2 regions of the Turicibacter sp. KK003 genome follow, and region 1 is predicted to be linked to the other one. Evidence: riboswitches for the same ligand, from Rfam matches in the RefSeq annotation. Region 1 holds a riboswitch; the other holds the start of a gene.
The links. Region 1 has a riboswitch for cyclic di-GMP ahead of VXM77_RS02735 (EAL domain-containing protein). Riboswitches for the same ligand answer to the same signal wherever they lie in the genome.
Positions count from the first base shown of each region.

Region 2: another riboswitch for cyclic di-GMP. It lies ahead of VXM77_RS09990 (EAL domain-containing protein); the one in region 1 lies ahead of VXM77_RS02735 (EAL domain-containing protein).

Region 1 is NZ_CP142738.1:565,699-574,158, forward strand. It holds gene VXM77_RS02730 (sensor domain-containing diguanylate cyclase) at 1-1,183, shown strand, start outside; cyclic di-GMP riboswitch class II at 1,483-1,566, shown strand; gene VXM77_RS02735 (EAL domain-containing protein) at 1,751-3,397, shown strand; gene yjeM (glutamate/gamma-aminobutyrate family transporter YjeM) at 3,517-4,962, shown strand; gene VXM77_RS02745 (type IV pilus twitching motility protein PilT) at 5,330-6,358, shown strand; gene VXM77_RS02750 (prepilin peptidase) at 7,109-7,846, shown strand; gene VXM77_RS02755 (A24 family peptidase) at 8,114-8,460, shown strand, end outside.
Region 2 is NZ_CP142738.1:2,044,163-2,052,622, forward strand. It holds gene VXM77_RS09970 (YhbD family protein) at 1-451, opposite strand, end outside; gene VXM77_RS09975 (polymer-forming cytoskeletal protein) at 461-1,255, opposite strand; gene VXM77_RS09980 (hypothetical protein) at 1,271-1,936, opposite strand; gene VXM77_RS09985 (hypothetical protein) at 1,924-2,829, opposite strand; gene VXM77_RS09990 (EAL domain-containing protein) at 3,132-4,205, opposite strand; cyclic di-GMP riboswitch class II at 4,219-4,303, opposite strand; gene VXM77_RS09995 (hypothetical protein) at 4,411-4,770, opposite strand; gene VXM77_RS10000 (SDR family oxidoreductase) at 5,007-5,915, shown strand; gene VXM77_RS10005 (WYL domain-containing protein) at 6,022-6,999, opposite strand; one part of gene VXM77_RS10010 (IS3 family transposase) at 7,260-7,650, shown strand; one part of gene VXM77_RS10010 (IS3 family transposase) at 7,650-8,460, shown strand, end outside.

The DNA of each region.
Region 1 (8,460 bases):
GACGCTTAATATTGTAAGTTTGCAAGGAGAATACTTATTCACGGGTGGGGAACTGTATAATAACTTTATACTACCAGCTCGTCCATGGTTTAAAGAGGAGTATTTAATTGAGAATCCGGGAACGATCATTACAGACCTTCATACCGATTATAGTACCGGAAGAGAGGCAATTGGAATTGTAACGTTTATTTACTCTGATGAGAATAATGACTTATTAGGAGCAGTTGTACTTGATGTTTTTGTTGATAAGTTAGTTGAATATATTGATGCAACGTTTTATTCAGGAGATTTGAGTGCTTCCCTCTACTTAAAAAGTAATAGTTCGTCAATAGGCGCTCAAATAAATGATAGTAAATCTTATTATACGAGAGATCTTGAAGGGGTATTCGGAAATAACAAGGTTAAATTCACTTTTAATCTTGATTCAATAAAAGCAAATAAACTCATTACTAACAGTCTATCTACTTTTAGAATCTCAGCTTTTTTAACAGGATTAGTTATCGCAGTTTCTTTAGTATCAGGGGTTAAATTGGCTTTTAGACCTGCATTAAAGGCGATTATAAAGTTGAAAGATTTAATAGAAAGTTTATCGAATGAAGAACACTCATTACATTCAGTTGACGAGTTTAAACAGCTAGAATTGTTAGCGAGTTCGTTAGAGAAAACATTTGATAATAAAATTCAGTCCCTCATTTATTATGATGAATTAACCTCATTACCGAATCGAAAAAAATTAGCTCTATTAGGAGCAGAGCTCTTGAAAACTAAGGAGCCATTTGCATTGGTGTTCGTTGATTTAAATAAATTTAAAATGATTAATGATGTTTATGGACATACAATGGGTGATTTATTGTTAATTCGATTTGGCGAAAAAATGCAACAAGCACTTGGTAATCGAGGGATTGTGACGCGCTATTCCGGGGATGAGTTTATTCTCATTTATAAAGGATATGAAGATAGATCTGAGTTTATTGATTATTATCAACAGTATATTGCGCCTCTTTTTGAATCCCCAGAAGCATTAACGGAGGAAATTAGTGTTAATATTGAATTTTCTCTGGGGGTTGCTGTTTACCCATACGACGGTGAAACACTAGAAGAATTAATTGATAAAAGTGATTTTATGATGTATAAGCATAAAAAAAATAAAGGAAAAGATAAAGTTTACTTTTTTGAAGATTAAATGTATAAAGAAACGCTATAAGAAGAATCATTAAAAATAGCGATTAAAGATTTTCCTGCGAATGATGAACTAGTATTGAATGACTCACTGGTTGTAATTGAAGCCGGAGGAGAGGGGGATGAAGGCCCTTATTTCTCATAAACACTTTCTGAATAGGTTCCTTTTAGATAGCAAATATGACATATGATAATATTAAAATAAATGTTTGTCTTCTGTTGAGTAGATTAAATTAAATTATTAATTATTAGGTTTTAATTGTTTTGAAAATTCTTTTTTCTTATAACAACTTGAATATATAAAATAAGTTTAGATTCGATGATGGATTTCTCTGTATATGGGTGCCTTGGAAATCAGGAGAAAATGGCACAACCGGCTAACTTACAAATTTATCATAGTCCTCGCGACTCAAAGATTATCTTTTGTATAGAAAATTATAATGAGTGGTGAAAAAGTAGGACGAGTTGAATATGTAATTGGAGGGTAATAATGAAAAAACAAAAAACTATTATAGATATAAAGGAGTTTATAAAAAGTCAGAGGATTAAGACAAGAGGTTTAAAAAAGTTAATGGTTAATATTTTAGGATATGCGACTATTTTTATTTTCTTAGGACAACTCGTTTTGGGAGGGACTAATTTATCCGAAGAAGTATTAGCACAGGATAAAAAAGTTATAAAGATAGGCTTTTATCCGGATGATTTGTTTTACTATTTCGATGATAATGGAAAGCGAATGGGGTATTATTACGATTTAATGGAACTTATTTCGAAATCAACGGGGATTGAGTATGAATATGTTGATATCTCTTTAGATTCAGCTATTGAAAATTTGAAAAATAATGAAATAGATTTGGTTTTTGGTGCTGGAAAAACGCCTGAACGTGAAAAAGAATTTATTTATAGTAAATATTATATCGGTATTGATAGTATGGGCGTTTATACAAATGATCCTAATATCAAATTTGGTCATATAGATGCATTAAAAGGATTAACCTACGGATATATAAACATATTAAGCTTTCAACAATTTGCTGATATATTGGATTCATTTGATATCTCAGTGAAAAGAGAGCAGGTGTCCTCTCTTGATGAATTATCCCTTATGTTAAAAAATAATGAAATTGATTTCACATTGGCATCTTCAACTGATCAGAAATTTCAAAAATTTAATAAAATTTATGAAATTTCTGTAGGGCCGGTTTATATGATGTCAACGAAAGAAAATGAAGATGTAATGAAAAAGATTGATTCTTTCTTTGAGGATAGTACATCTAGGGAAAAAATAGAAGACTTGTATAGTTCATATTTTAATGACTATAAAAAACAATCAGAAATCTATCTCTTATTATTCGTTCTTGTTTTCTTTACGGGGATAGGATTTGTTATCTATAAAGTAATTATTAAAATGGAAAATGGGGTGAGTTGTAGGCAGTTAAAAGAACAAATCAATAATAATCAATTTATTGTATACTATCAGCCTATTATTGATTTTAAAAAACATAAAATTATAGCCTGTGAAGCTTTATTGCGTAAAAAAGATGGAGACAAGGTTTTAAGTCCAGCATTTTTTCTAAACGATATTTATGAATTAGACTTAATGGAAGAAATGACATTATGGGTTTTATCTCAAATTTTAAAGGATTTTGAAGAAATTAAAGCAAATACTAAGGACTTAGATGAGGAGTTCTACATTTCGATGAATGTTTCCTTCAAAGAATTAGCAAGTAGTACATTTATCGATGAAGTTAAGCGAATATTAAAAGATGTTGACTTAACGAAAGTTAAATTATGCTTTGAAATTGTGGAACGTTATCAATTAGAAGACCGTGAGTTTATGAATGGTATTATTGCTGAGCTAAGACAATTAGGAATCCAAATTGCCATTGATGATTTTGGTGTGGAGTATTCGAATTTAGATATATTAGATAAAATCGAATACGATGTTATTAAATTAGATAAACATTTTATTGATGAGATTCAATCTTCACAAATACGAAAAGAAACGGTTTTATTTATTGGTAGAATTATTGAACATAATAATCGCAAGATGGTAATGGAAGGAGTAGAATATCCAGAACAATTAGATTCTTTAATAAAGTTATATCCGGGATCTGTTTATATCCAAGGTTATTTATATTCTCCTCCTATCGGAATTGAATCGATTAAAACATTCACAATTCCAGAAATAGAAGTTATAGAAAATAAAAAAGATTAAAAATGTAAATCTATTAGATTTACATTTTCTTATAATAAAAACATTTTTTATTATTTATAAAATCATAGCAGGAGCGGGTGAATTATGAAAAAAATTTCAGAGGGTTTGAGATACCTTTCATGATGTTGACATGTATATTTGGTTTTAATCAAATTATGCGGGGATATTATTTCATGGGATATCAGGCGATATTTTGGTTTATTTTAGCAGCTGTAGTTTTTTTCATCCCATTTTCGTTTATGATGAGTGAATTTTCCTTTAGTTTTAAAAATCATAATGGAATTTATGATTGGATGCAAAACTTAATTGGATCGCGATGGGCATTTATCGTTACATTTTTATGGTATACATCTTATTTGATTTGGATGGTTAATACGGCTTTTACGATATGGGCTCCACTACCTGGGTTATTTTCTAGTTCCCAAGAAAGATTTGAAATGTTAGGGATATCTAATGCACAACTATTTGGTATTTTAGGATGGACTTTTTTTCTTATTATTTTTATTATTACTTCACGTGGTTTAAAAAGTATAATGAGAGCAACTTTAATTGGCGGAATCATTAATATTATATTAAATGTAATGATATTTCTTATTGGTATAACAATATTAATAGTTAATAAGTGGGAAGCCCTTTATGAGATTAAACACTTTGTATTGCCATCATTTAATATCGATTTTCAAGGAATAGTGCCAATGCTCTCCTTTTTCACGTTAACTATTTTAGCTTTTGGCGGGATTGAAACGGTTATTAGTTTTGTAAGTCAAGTTGAAGGTTCTATTGAAAAAATATTCAAGTGGTTTATAGGATCAATTCTGGTCATTCCGCTACTGTATATTATAGGAATATTTGCTGTCGAATCCGTAGTAGATTGGAACAGCGTATTAGCAAATAGTGAGGTTAACTCGGGTAATTTTATTTACATTGTTATAAAAAATTTAGGATATGAATTAGGAATGGCTCTTGGTTTCAGGGAATCAACATGTTTACAAGTGGGAATGTTTTTAATGAGGTACGTTGGAGTATCGATGTTTATTTCATTAAGTGCTGCGATGGTTATTTTTTCGTATGCTCCATTAAAACAATTAATTGAAGGAACGCCAAGACAAATTTGGCCAAAATCATTTGTAAGATACCAACGTGGAACCCCTATTTCGGCGATGGCATTTCAAACTGTGGTATGTATCGTCTTAATTTTAACTGTTTCTTTTGGAGGAAATGCAGCGACGTATTTATTTGATAAACTATTATTAATGACAGGTATTTCAGGAGCGATTCCAACTATCTTTTTAGTGAGCTCATTTATTATTTTTAGATTTATAAAGAAAGAGGGGCGTACCTTTGTTATTTATAAAAATAAATGGTTTACGTTGATGATTAGTATAGTAGCTATATGTGCCATTACTTTTGCCAGTTTGTTTACAATTATTAATCCATTATTAAATCACGATTATCAGACGTTTGGATGGATCGTTAGTGGACCAATTTTCTTTGGTGTTATTTCAAATTTAATCTATAGTCGATATCAACGAACGTATGTCAATCGATTTAAAAATAAAAGATAGGATGTAGTCTAATTAAGAAAAGCTAGTCACCTGGGTTTAGATAGATTGAGATGAACTGCTTTGTTTTTATGGCAAGTTTTCCGAAATCCTCTCCCTTCATCTGAGAATATTAAATGAAGGGTAGGGGGTTCGTTTGATAAAGAAACAAATTTTAAAGGTTTTTAAACGATTTAAAATTTGCAAGATTATCTGATAAATAAATTGTTTTTTTATGTATGATACTTATGACCTATGGGAAAAGTTTAATGAAGAGGCCAGATGGGCTTTTAAATAAGTTAAAGTGATACTCTATTTTAAAAGTCATGCATTAGCCTAGTTTCATTTAAAAAGATGCACGAGTTTTAATGAAGAATAGGAGGAAGAAAGAATGAAAATTAATGATTTATTAATAGAAGCCGTTCGTTTAAAGGCCTCAGATATTCACATTACGGTAGGTGTTCCCGTCATGGTACGTTTACGCGGTGAATTAGTAGCACTTAATCAAGAAGTCATGACTCAAGAGCACATTGAAGAATTAGTAAAAGAGTTACTTTCAGAGGAGGGGTTCAAAGAATTTGAAAAAAACTTACAATTAGACTTTTCGTATGAGATTCCAAATTTTTCACGTTTTCGTGTGAATGCCTATCATCAACGTCAACAATGGGCATTAGCGATTCGTCCTATACCGACTCAAATTCCAAGTTTTGAAGAATTACAACTTCCACCTGTTTTAAAACAATTCGTTGAAAAGCCAAGAGGATTGGTGTTGGTTACTGGACCAACTGGATCGGGGAAATCGACAACGCTTGCGGCGATGATTGACTATGTAAATGAAAATTTTCAAAAACATATTATTACATTAGAGGATCCAATTGAATTTCAACATAATCATCGAAAATGTATCATTAATCAACGTGAAATAGGGGCAGATGTTCATGATTTTAATCAGGCATTACGAGTCGCATTACGTCAAGATCCAGATATTATTCTAGTTGGAGAGATGCGTGATCTTGAAACAATCCAAATTGCATTAACCGCAGCGGAAACGGGCCATTTAGTTTTAGGAACGTTACATACATCATCTGCTGCTTCTACCATTGAGCGTATTATCGATGTTTTTCCGGCAGAAAAGCAAACACAAATTAGAACACAATTAGCGGGAAGTTTAGTTGGGGTAGTGGCACAACGACTATTTAAGCGCCAAGATACGAATGGACGTCAAGCCGTATGTGAAATCATGGTTAACACCCCAGCGATTGCGAATCTCATTCGCCAAGAGAAAGTGTTTCAAATTCCAAGTGTTATCCAAACGGGACGCGATATTGGAATGCAGACAATGGAAATGGCCATTCATGAATGGATCATGCGCGGGGTTATTGGAACAGAAGATTCACTAGCTTATTTAGATCAAAAGTGACACGTTATGCTTTGAAAAAAGTTCAGGGTATAAAGAAAATAGATTATTTATCATAGTGGTTCAAGTCTTTAATCACTTAGGTGAAATAAATTTGAAAATCGAATCACTTTAAAAATCTAATTGAATGTCAGAAAGAGGCTAAAGTATCTTAACATCAAAATAAAAGTATCGAACTCCTTTGAGAGAGAATCATGTTTATAGCAGAGAGGTTCGAGAAAGGGGAGTTTGTACGACAACCTCAATGCATCTAAGTTACTTTACGTCGAAGCCTTCAGATAAAAACGTATTAGGCTAAAAGGCATAAATTGAACTGAGTTTTAGTCCTTTCACTATCTCTTTTTGGTTAATTGATGGGTGAGACTTTAGAATAGTTTTTTTGAGGAAAAATATTTTGGAGGTCTAAATTTAACGACCCATCTGTTTATAAGTATTCAACCTCTTCTCCTGTGATTCAATCTTGGTCTATTAAGAAGAGGTGAGGAAAATCGATGTATTTTGCATGCACGCCGCATAGGCGTGGCGTGGTGTTTAAAGGTAGTAGGTTATGGAGGAATAGGTATATTTCTGATGGATGTAGTCGCACTCCCTATAATGTAGGATGATTGAGAAATTTCTAGACAAAGAGACGAGAATCCGTTAAGTGAACTGATGTAAAGAAAAGTAAAGTGAACACTTAGGTTTCAAATAACAAATAACGCCTATTAATAGGGGCGTCAACTTATTATACAAGGAGAGAGAAAGTTGTTAGTGATGTATAGTTTAGTTTTCTTTTTAGGAACCTGTCTAGGTTCTTTTTATCATGTCGTAGGATATCGATTACCAATTGGTGAAAATTGGGTGAATGATCGTTCTCGCTGTTTAGCCTGTCAACACGAGTTGCGATTTTACGAACTTCTTCCGATATTTTCTTATGTACTTCAAAGAGGAAGATGTCGACATTGTAAAGTAAAGATTAAGCCTATTTATTTACTATCTGAGGTGTTAGCCGGAATTTTATTTTTAATTCCCGTTATTCTTTATGGGTGGAATGGGTTTTCTAACGGATCGATTTATCTTGTTTGGTTAGTCCTATCCTTATTCATTATTGTTGGGGTTTCAGAATTTTATTATCAAAATTCCCCGCAAAATGTAATTTTATTTTTCTTAAGTCTGTTACTTCTTTGGCAAGTCATTTATTTGAAACAAGATTTCCTAATGACATTAGCTGGGGCAGGAATTGGTTGTTTTATTAGTTTAATTGGCTGTAAACTCAATGTCATAAAATTAAAAATTCATGAATTGACCGAAGGAAAGGTTCTTTTTTATGCATTGGTGGGATATTTGTTAGGACAAAGTTCAATATTCATGACAGCTATATTCATCGTGGTGGGTGTTAAAATAGGCGATCTGTTTATTCACCGAGTGAAGTATCCGGCAATGTTATTAACGATGGGAATTTTTTTAATCAGTTATTGTTATTTATTAGGGAAATTAATGGAGATTTACTGATAAGAAGATGAGATGGGGAAATAGTCCTAGTATATTGATTGAAGATGGAACATAATATACGTACGATAACCATTCATTTACGAAAAAAATGTTGAAATTTGTCTAATACTAAGATATATTAATTTGGAAAAGTCTATTAATTTAAATTGAATGAACCATTCATACGAGGAAAAATCTAACATAAAAAAATAAAAAAAAACAATTGATGATTGTTGCAGTTCTTCTATTATTGCGTATGGAATGTTCATCTGAAATAAAGGGGATTTTATGTTAATATTCATAACAATGATTGGAATAATAGTAGGTGTCATCATTCAATTGACTGGGAATGTATTGATGCTAGAACCTGAATCCTTCGATAAAAAAAGTTTAATCCAAGGGTATCAACAATTAAAAGCAGGAAAGCTATTCAATTGGTTTTCATTTAGCATGGGCGTTATTGCTGTACTTCTTTATTTAAAATTAGGATTATCGTTCATGTTTGTTAAAAATCTGTTTTTTATGATGATGATGGGATTAATTGCTTATATTGATTTTAAAGTGCTCTGTGTTTATCGCGTGACGACTATCGTGACGATGTGTATTGGGATTACCTTTACTTTTTTAGAGTATAT
Region 2 (8,460 bases), 1.0 Mb from region 1:
GCTTATCTAAAAATTGCCAAAGCAACTTCCCCTCATCAAACGTAAGATTCCCGCTAACGACTTGGTGATCGACAATCTTCACCATTAACACCTGTTTCAAGTCTGATAGATCGGCGCTCCCCTCTAACATTCGTTCAAACAATGCCACCCCCTGCAACGTAATAATCTGTTTATCAAGTAATCGTTCTAGTTCTAGAGAAATTTCTTCATCTTTTGGTGAAAAGACATCGGACAATTCATCAAGCGAGACTTGGTCCTTTAACTCGATAATCTTACTGATTCTCTCGAGCACCTGTTCACGGGGAAAAAAGGTTTCCTGCCCAGTTGAAACGGACTTTTTAATAAACCATTCCTCCGGAATAAGTTTTTTACGCTTCCATCGATAAAGTTGTCCATATGAGATATTCATCGTCTGTAATAACTCTTTTTTTGAGATTAATGCTGTTTCCACTTTTATCACCTAACTTCTAACAGATTGTGAAACCGAAATGGTTTTGGATGGACTGGCTACTAGCGTCCGATATTCTAACCGGTCAATCGTAGAATGATCCCCTAGTTTAATCACATCTCCGCGGACGACCTTCGCTCGAATACATCTTAAATTTAACTGGTCACCCTCAATTTCTTCTGCGACCATAAGGGCCCGTTGATTAGATTTAAAGGCGGCTTTTTTGATGGTTAAATTCGTAGCCCCAATACTGTGACACTGACAAATAGTAGCAACTTCTATCACAACATTTTCACCATTTACGAGTGCAGCCTGACACACACCACCTTTGAAGATTAACTCCTCTCCTTCAATATCACCTTCAAGTTGTAATACCCCTTTAGATAATAGCGTTTCCGTCTGTAATCGGCCCCTTCCAGTTATACTTCCGTAACTTTTTATTTTTCGCCCTTTTAAGCGCTCATTTATTTGAATATAGCCCATATTTTTTAGCTTCTCAATAACCGCATCTTTCGATAATTGAACCATTCCATAAACACTTAATCGGTTCATGGTGACCTCCTGTTCAAAGGTAGCAGTCCCATAAACACTCATTTTCTTCGCTTTCACCTGTCCATTAAACAGTGCCTCACCTAAAATTTTAATTTCTTCTGCTTCCACCTTTCCATTAAATATTGCCGTGCCGTAAACTTTAATGGAATCAGCTACAACGTCAGTCTGAATCGTTCCGTCACCAAACACGCGTACCTTCGACACTTCTCCACCCGAAACGGATCCATCCCCATAAATCATTATTTTTCTGGCCATTTCCGGTTCTCCTTTCTAAATTTGTTTAATGGTTTTAACAACTGAACCAGGGGCAATTTCTAATTGTTCTTTATACTCAATCGTATCGATGTGACATCCCGGCCCTACAAACACACGATCGCCGTAAACCTGTTTGACTTGTGCATATTCTAAATGAATGTCCTCTCCCTCGATTAATTCACCACTTATTAACCCCGTTCGCTTTTTAAGAGAAAACCACTTATTTTGTGATAACCGTGTACTTTCTAATGAGCGTGTTATCCGAATAGTGGTTGCCGTGATGACCTCAAAAAAAGAATCCTCAACAAACAAGAGCTCTAAATGATTCGCCTCAAGTGATTCTTTTAATTTGGCTTTCCCTTCAATCACGGCCTGTTCGAACTTAAGGGATTGATCGACATGTAAATAGCCAAACACATTTAAAGTAAGTGCCTTCATCTCACCTACTACTTTACATAATCCAGAAACATGAATCTCTTTCGCTTTAAGAGATTTAGACTTTAAGGTTCCTTCAATGACGAGCTGCTGCTCACACTCAACCTCTTTTGAAAAACCAACACCTGAGACCGTAAACTGCTGACATTTAATAGGTCCGGTGAAACGACCGATCCCTTCAATACTCACATCGCCAAATGTTCCTCCACCACTTTGACCTATTCCGTTTATCTCTAAATTAAACATCGCTTCTCCTCCTGCATCGTTGCTTGTTTTACTGTTGAGGTTGAATCAACCACTAACGTCCCACCGTATTCAATCGCCTCAATTTCACAGTGCGGTCCAATCACGATATCCTGACCACGGATTTTTTTTATTCTCGCATTTTCAACATAAACAGAATCCGCTTCAATTAAGTTCCCTTTGACGACGGTTGTGCCTGAAAATAAATGACACAGTGTTGAAAATCGTGATAGTAATCCATGTTTCGGTTCTAACTCACAAATTTTAACGTCGCTCGCTCCGAGTTCATTAAATGAAGATCCAGACGTTGATGAAATCTCAACCTTTTCTGAATTAATCATGCCCTTACAATCCATCCGTCCTTTCACTTTTAAGACTTCGGATTCAACCGAATCGGCCGTCATCATTCCTCGAATCTCTAACACATGTGCACACAGTTCCCCTGTTATCGTTACCATCCCAGATATCTCTGCGTTTTCTACCTTTAAACTGTTCGCACTTAATTTTCCTGAAAGCTTTAATATCCCAACTTCAAGTTCCTGTAAGGCAGTCAAAAGGCCAGAAATTGTTAACTCACGGATATTCATCCGACTCTCACCTTTTACCTTCCCACTTACTACAAACTTTTCCTGACAACTGACGTTCTTCTTCGCTGTTAACAAACCACTTACCTTTGCCTCATGTACCTCTAGGTGATGATTGAACGTTGCTTGGCCACTTACTTCTAATTGTGACACAGTTACACCTTCATCAAACATTCCTAGCCCACTTACTTTCAAAAGCTCAGCAGTCAACGCTCCTTGAATAGATCCATATCCCGAAAGACGGACCTCTTTATAACTTCCACCTAACACCTGCTCTTTTCCACTAATAGATAAACAATCGTTACGACGCATTTTTCTCAACACCTTTCCCTATCGACAGTGTTACACTCTACTTTTAATATAACATAACAATGTTACGTTGTCACGCGTTAATAAAACATTGTTTCGCAAAAAGTTAAACAAACAAAACAGTGTGTACTAAAATAAGAATACCTGTCCTCTTCCTAAAACAGGCCTCATAGCTTAAATTAATGGTTACTTAAAAGTATCCAACCCGTCATAAAAAGAGGTGCCCTAGTTCGGACACCTCTTTTTAAATGCTTTGAGCATCATTCCCTCTATTCCTCATTGATTCGACTAAACATTTAACTTGCTCACTCTACCGATTTAAGCGTAAATACTTTGAATTCTTCTAAGCTAATCGGCGGTGAATACAAATAACCTTGAATATAGACAACACCTGGATATAATTCTTGCAAAACTTCGAGTTGTTTAGGATACTCTAACCCTTCCATCACCATTCTTTTTTGATAATATTCAATCACTTTTCCTATAAATAAGACGGATGCCTGGCGAATAAAAGAGGTTTGGATTTCATCGATAAAATGTTTATCTAGCTTAATAATGTCATAATCAATTTTATCGAGCATATCTAAATTCGCATACTCGACACCGAAATCATCGATCGCCACTTTAACCCCAAGCGATCTTAATTCACGAATCACCTGATTCGTCAAGCTTTGATTCTCAAGGTGATACTTTTCGATAATCTCAAAACAAAGTTTAATTTCAGTTAAATCCACATGAGCTAAAATCTCCTTTACCTGTTCAATAAATGAAGGGCTAGCTAGCTCTTTAAAGGAAACATTTAAAGAAATATAAAATTCGTCATCAAGATGTTGATTATGCGCTTTAATTTCTGGATAATCTTGAATCACCCGTTGTAAAACCCACAGCGTGATGCGTTCCATTAATCCAAGTTCCTCAACCGTCTCTAGAAAATGAAACGGTGATAAAATGTTATCGTTGTCTTTCATCCTTAATAACGCCTCACATGCCATCACTTTATGTTGATCTGGATTAACGATCGGTTGGTAATAAAGAATAAATTCATCATGAGCTAACTTATGGATAAATCGATACTTTTGTTTTCGCTTTTCCCAAACCGCTAAGAGACGATGAGAAAAAAAGGTTGCCACCGCCATTAAAATGAAGACTAGTCCAATCACTGAAGCCTCCATCTGTCGTTGATACTCACTAAACTCCAACTGATTCGTTGTAGGTGTTGCCAAAACAGACTGATGCGGCATCACTAATCCACCTAAAAGTATAAATCGTAACCCGAAATAATCCAAAATACTTTTCCTCAGATGAGATGATTCACCTAATGTTTCTGTTGCTAAGATTTTCTTCGTCGTAAAATTACTGCCCAAAACTTTATTAATCATCTTATCCTCCAACTACTAATTTAGCCGGTTGTACCATTTTCTCCTGACTTCCAAGGTACCCACATTCACGAAAGCCACTCATCGAATCTAAATCAGAATATTTTCTTCTTTCTAGTGTATCAGACTCTTGTGCATTCGACATCAATTATTTTTAATTAAATTTTTTAAAACTCCCCTTTTATCTAGGCAAATCGTGTTTTCGGTATTAGTTGAGTTGCTTCGTGATAAGTGTAATCACTAATTTGAGATGTTGGTGAATAATTCTAAATTTAGGGTTCCCATCGTTCATTAACACGTAATTATTCATCTTTAGTAAGAGCTTGAGTAAAAGAGGATGGATTTCACGTAAAAAACAATGAACGTGATGTTGAATGTTCCCCTTTATTTTTTTAACCCCCATCTCAATCTCTCCATAAAATAGTGTCCGATGTTTTTGATCTAAAAAATGGTTTAAAGAAGGATACCCTTTTTCAACATAAAAATTGGCTTTCTTCTTCTCCATTGACCCTTTTAGCAGCGTAAGTGCATGCGAGTGGGTCTTTGCAAATTGATTCATGCCCTTCATGTTATTCTCCCCCTATTTATCATTTCATCTCAAATATATGTCTCTTTCCCGCTATTATAACAAAAGGGTCGTGTCATTTTTTCCAAAATCCCCACTAAAATCATAAATATCACGCTTTTTTCATATATATTAATGACGAGAAATGTTTTACTTTTAAGAAGATTTGCATCCTCATCGTCACCTCTCGTATCCTATGACGTTATGCATGGAATACAGAGAAACTAAGGAGGTGTCCTATGTATCCCGTTTATAAAAAGCTTGGAACTGTTGAAAACTGTGAAGAGATTGAGGTTGCGTTTCCTTTGCAACATCAGGATCAGCAACCGGGGATGGAATATTTGATGAACCCTCGTCCCATCTCAGAAAATCCATATATTAAAGGAAGTGGGCGATTGAAAGGCAAAGTTGCCCTGATTACAGGAGGAGATTCCGGTATTGGCCGGGCAGTTGCCTATGCCTTTGCACGCGAAGGGGCCAACGTGGCCATTGCCTATTTAAACGAAGAAATCGACGCAAAGGAGACAAAGCAACATATTTTAGAACTAGGTCAGGAATGTATCTTAATTTCGGGCGATTTAACTGACATCGACCACACAAAAGAAGCCGTCGAAAAGACACTGAAACATTTTCAAAAACTTGATATCCTTGTTAATAATCACGCCGTCCAATATACTGCCGATAGTATTCTTGATATAAGTGCCGAACAATTAGATTTAACTTTTAAGACAAATATATATTCTTTTTTCTATCTTGTCCAAGCTGCGCTTCCTCATCTAAAATCGGGAAGTACAATTATTAATACGACTTCCGTCACCGCTTACGAGGGAGAAAAACAATTGATCGATTATAGTGCTACTAAAGGGGCTATTGTTGCGTTCACTCGATCGCTTTCTAGTTCCTTAGTCGATCGTGGCATTCGTGTGAATGGAGTCGCCCCTGGACCTATTTGGACCCCTCTCCAACCTGCCTCTTGGTCAGCGGAGCACATTGAAACATTCGGAACAAAAACACCAAAAGTTCCGATGAATCGGGCAGGTCAACCGTTCGAAGTAGCTGAATCTTACGTCTTCTTAGCAAGCGATGATTCAAGTTATATGACCGGACAAATTCTTCATCCAAATGGAGGAACGATTACAGGGAGTTAATGACTCAACATGATCTATGTTAATCACCTCAACTCATTCATCAGTTGTGAACCTCTCATCTATAAAAGAAGGGTGAGCCTATCTCAAACGGATAGACTCACCCTTTTTAAGCTTCTAATGGTTCATAGTAACGCTGCATGCGGTTTAAACGTGCCTTTGCTTTTTCAATTAAATCTTGTGGAGATAATAGGTGGATCCAATCCCCTTGACTAAAGATCCACATGAGTAGTCCTTGTTCATAAGCCATTGCCTCAATAATACAGTATCCGTCGCCCTCTTCAATCACTCGTGAGATAGGAAATTTATCAAGCACTGCTTCAACGGAATGACCCGTAAATTTAAACGTAAACTTAATCAACTCCCCCTGATACATCATGTTAATTTTGTTACGAAAATCACCGGATTCAAATCGGTGAGCATACGGAATTTTAAATGTTTCTTTCAACACTTGATACGATAAAATTCGATCGACACGGAAGGAAATCGGATATGGGATTTCTCTGTCGGTCACATAACACACCACATAGAAATAAAAATCACAGAACAGGAGTCCAACTGGGGCAACTGTATAAGTCGATATCGTATGATTCGCCTTTTTATATTCCATGATCATTTTATGAGAACTATCAATTAATTGACTAAAGTCCCATATGCGATCCATTAATTGTTGTTCATGTTTAAGCGGCGTAAAATGAAGCCGTTCATTACTAATAAAATTTTGGATTCTTTTTTTATCATTCATGTCTAACAACGTACAAAGGGAGTCAATCATCTGGTCAAGTTCTTCAACAGCTAACGAACGTGTACCAAGTAAGAGTTTAATCAAAACTAACACTTGCTTGGCATCTAGCGGTTGATTAACGGGATTTTTTAAGTAATACTTCTTTTTTTGATAGTCATATTCAATGTATTGGTCCCCCATCGACCCCATTCGATGACTAAAATAAGTACGTAATGTTGCAATATCCCGTTCAAACGTCCGACTATCAATCCTAAACATTTCTTGAATTTCTTCCTTTGAGACTTCACTCTTTTCTAATAACCGTTCTAGCATATATAAAATTCGTGTATTTTTATCATACATATCATTATCACCCACTACTAAAAAAATTCTCTTATCATCTACATCGGAAGTAATTCTTCATCTCCTACCATTATACTAAGCAATACCGACACAATTTGTCGGTACAAAAAAATAGTTAAAAATTATTTGTTCAAAGAAAAAGGATGACCTGTTAAGTAAACTAGAACCTATAAGATAGACACTTGAAAAAAGTGTGAGCTTATAGGTTCTTTTGTTTTATAATAGAAAAAAGATAACTTGATAGAAGAATGGTGAAGAGAATGAGTCAAAAGAAGTTTACAGAGAAAGAAATCAAAATCTTAAATAAAAATCCTTATGTTAAAAAGGTATCAGAAAAAGCAATTACTTATCAGGATGAATTTAAACGTTTATTAGTTCTACAACTGGATGAGGGAAAAACTCCCCGTATGGTTTTTGAACAAGCAGGATTTAATGTTGAAATGATTGGAATGAAACGAATTGAAGCTGCTGCTTCTCGTTGGAAATTAGCTTATAAAAAATCAGGATTAGTTGGATTAAAAGATACGCGTCAAATGAACTCGGGACGTCGTTTAAATAGGGAATTAACAGCTCAAGAACAGACAGCTAAACTTGAAGCTAAAATTAAATTATTAGAAGCTGAGAATGAACTACTAAAAAAGGTGTATTTGATGGAGAGGGGGTTACTAAACTAGCCAAATCCCTAACTCCCTCACAGAAGTATGAGTTAATTAAACAAGTCATTGAACACTTTAACTTAAAAGGTGTCATCGGCTATTTTTGTGATGTCTTAAACGTCTCACGCTCAGGCTATTATCGATATTTTAGTGATGATGCAAAACAGAATCGACTGAAGCGTGAAGAAGTTGATTTAATGGTTAGGGATCTTATTTTGAACATTTTTAATCGTCGTGGATATAAAAAGGGATCTCTTCAAATTAAAATGACATTAGAAGGTGAAATGGGGATTGTTTATAGCCTTAAACGAATTAGAGGCATCATGAAAAAATACGGAATTACCTGTCCCCATCGTCGACGTAACCCTTATTTGAAACTAAGAAAGGCAACAGAAGAACATCGCGTTGTTCTTAATCTTTTAAATCGAGAATTTAGACAAGAAACTCCAGGTAAAGTCTTACTCACTGATATTACTTATTTATATTATGGAACCGGCAAAGTAGCCTATCTATCAACTATTTTAGATGCCTCTACCAATGAAATTTTATCTTATCATGTTTCGGATAGTTTACGGATGTCATTGGTGATTGAAACGATTGAAAAACTATTTAGGAATAAACGAATCCCACTTCATCCAGAAGCTTTTAGCCACTCGGATCAAGGAGTACATTATACAAGTCCAAGCTTCCAAGCTCTATTAAAGAAAAAGGGATTAGGTCAGTCCATGTCTCGAAAAGGAAACTGTTGGGATAATGCACCCCAAGAATCCTTCTTTGGTCACTTCAAAGATGAGGCTCCTATTAA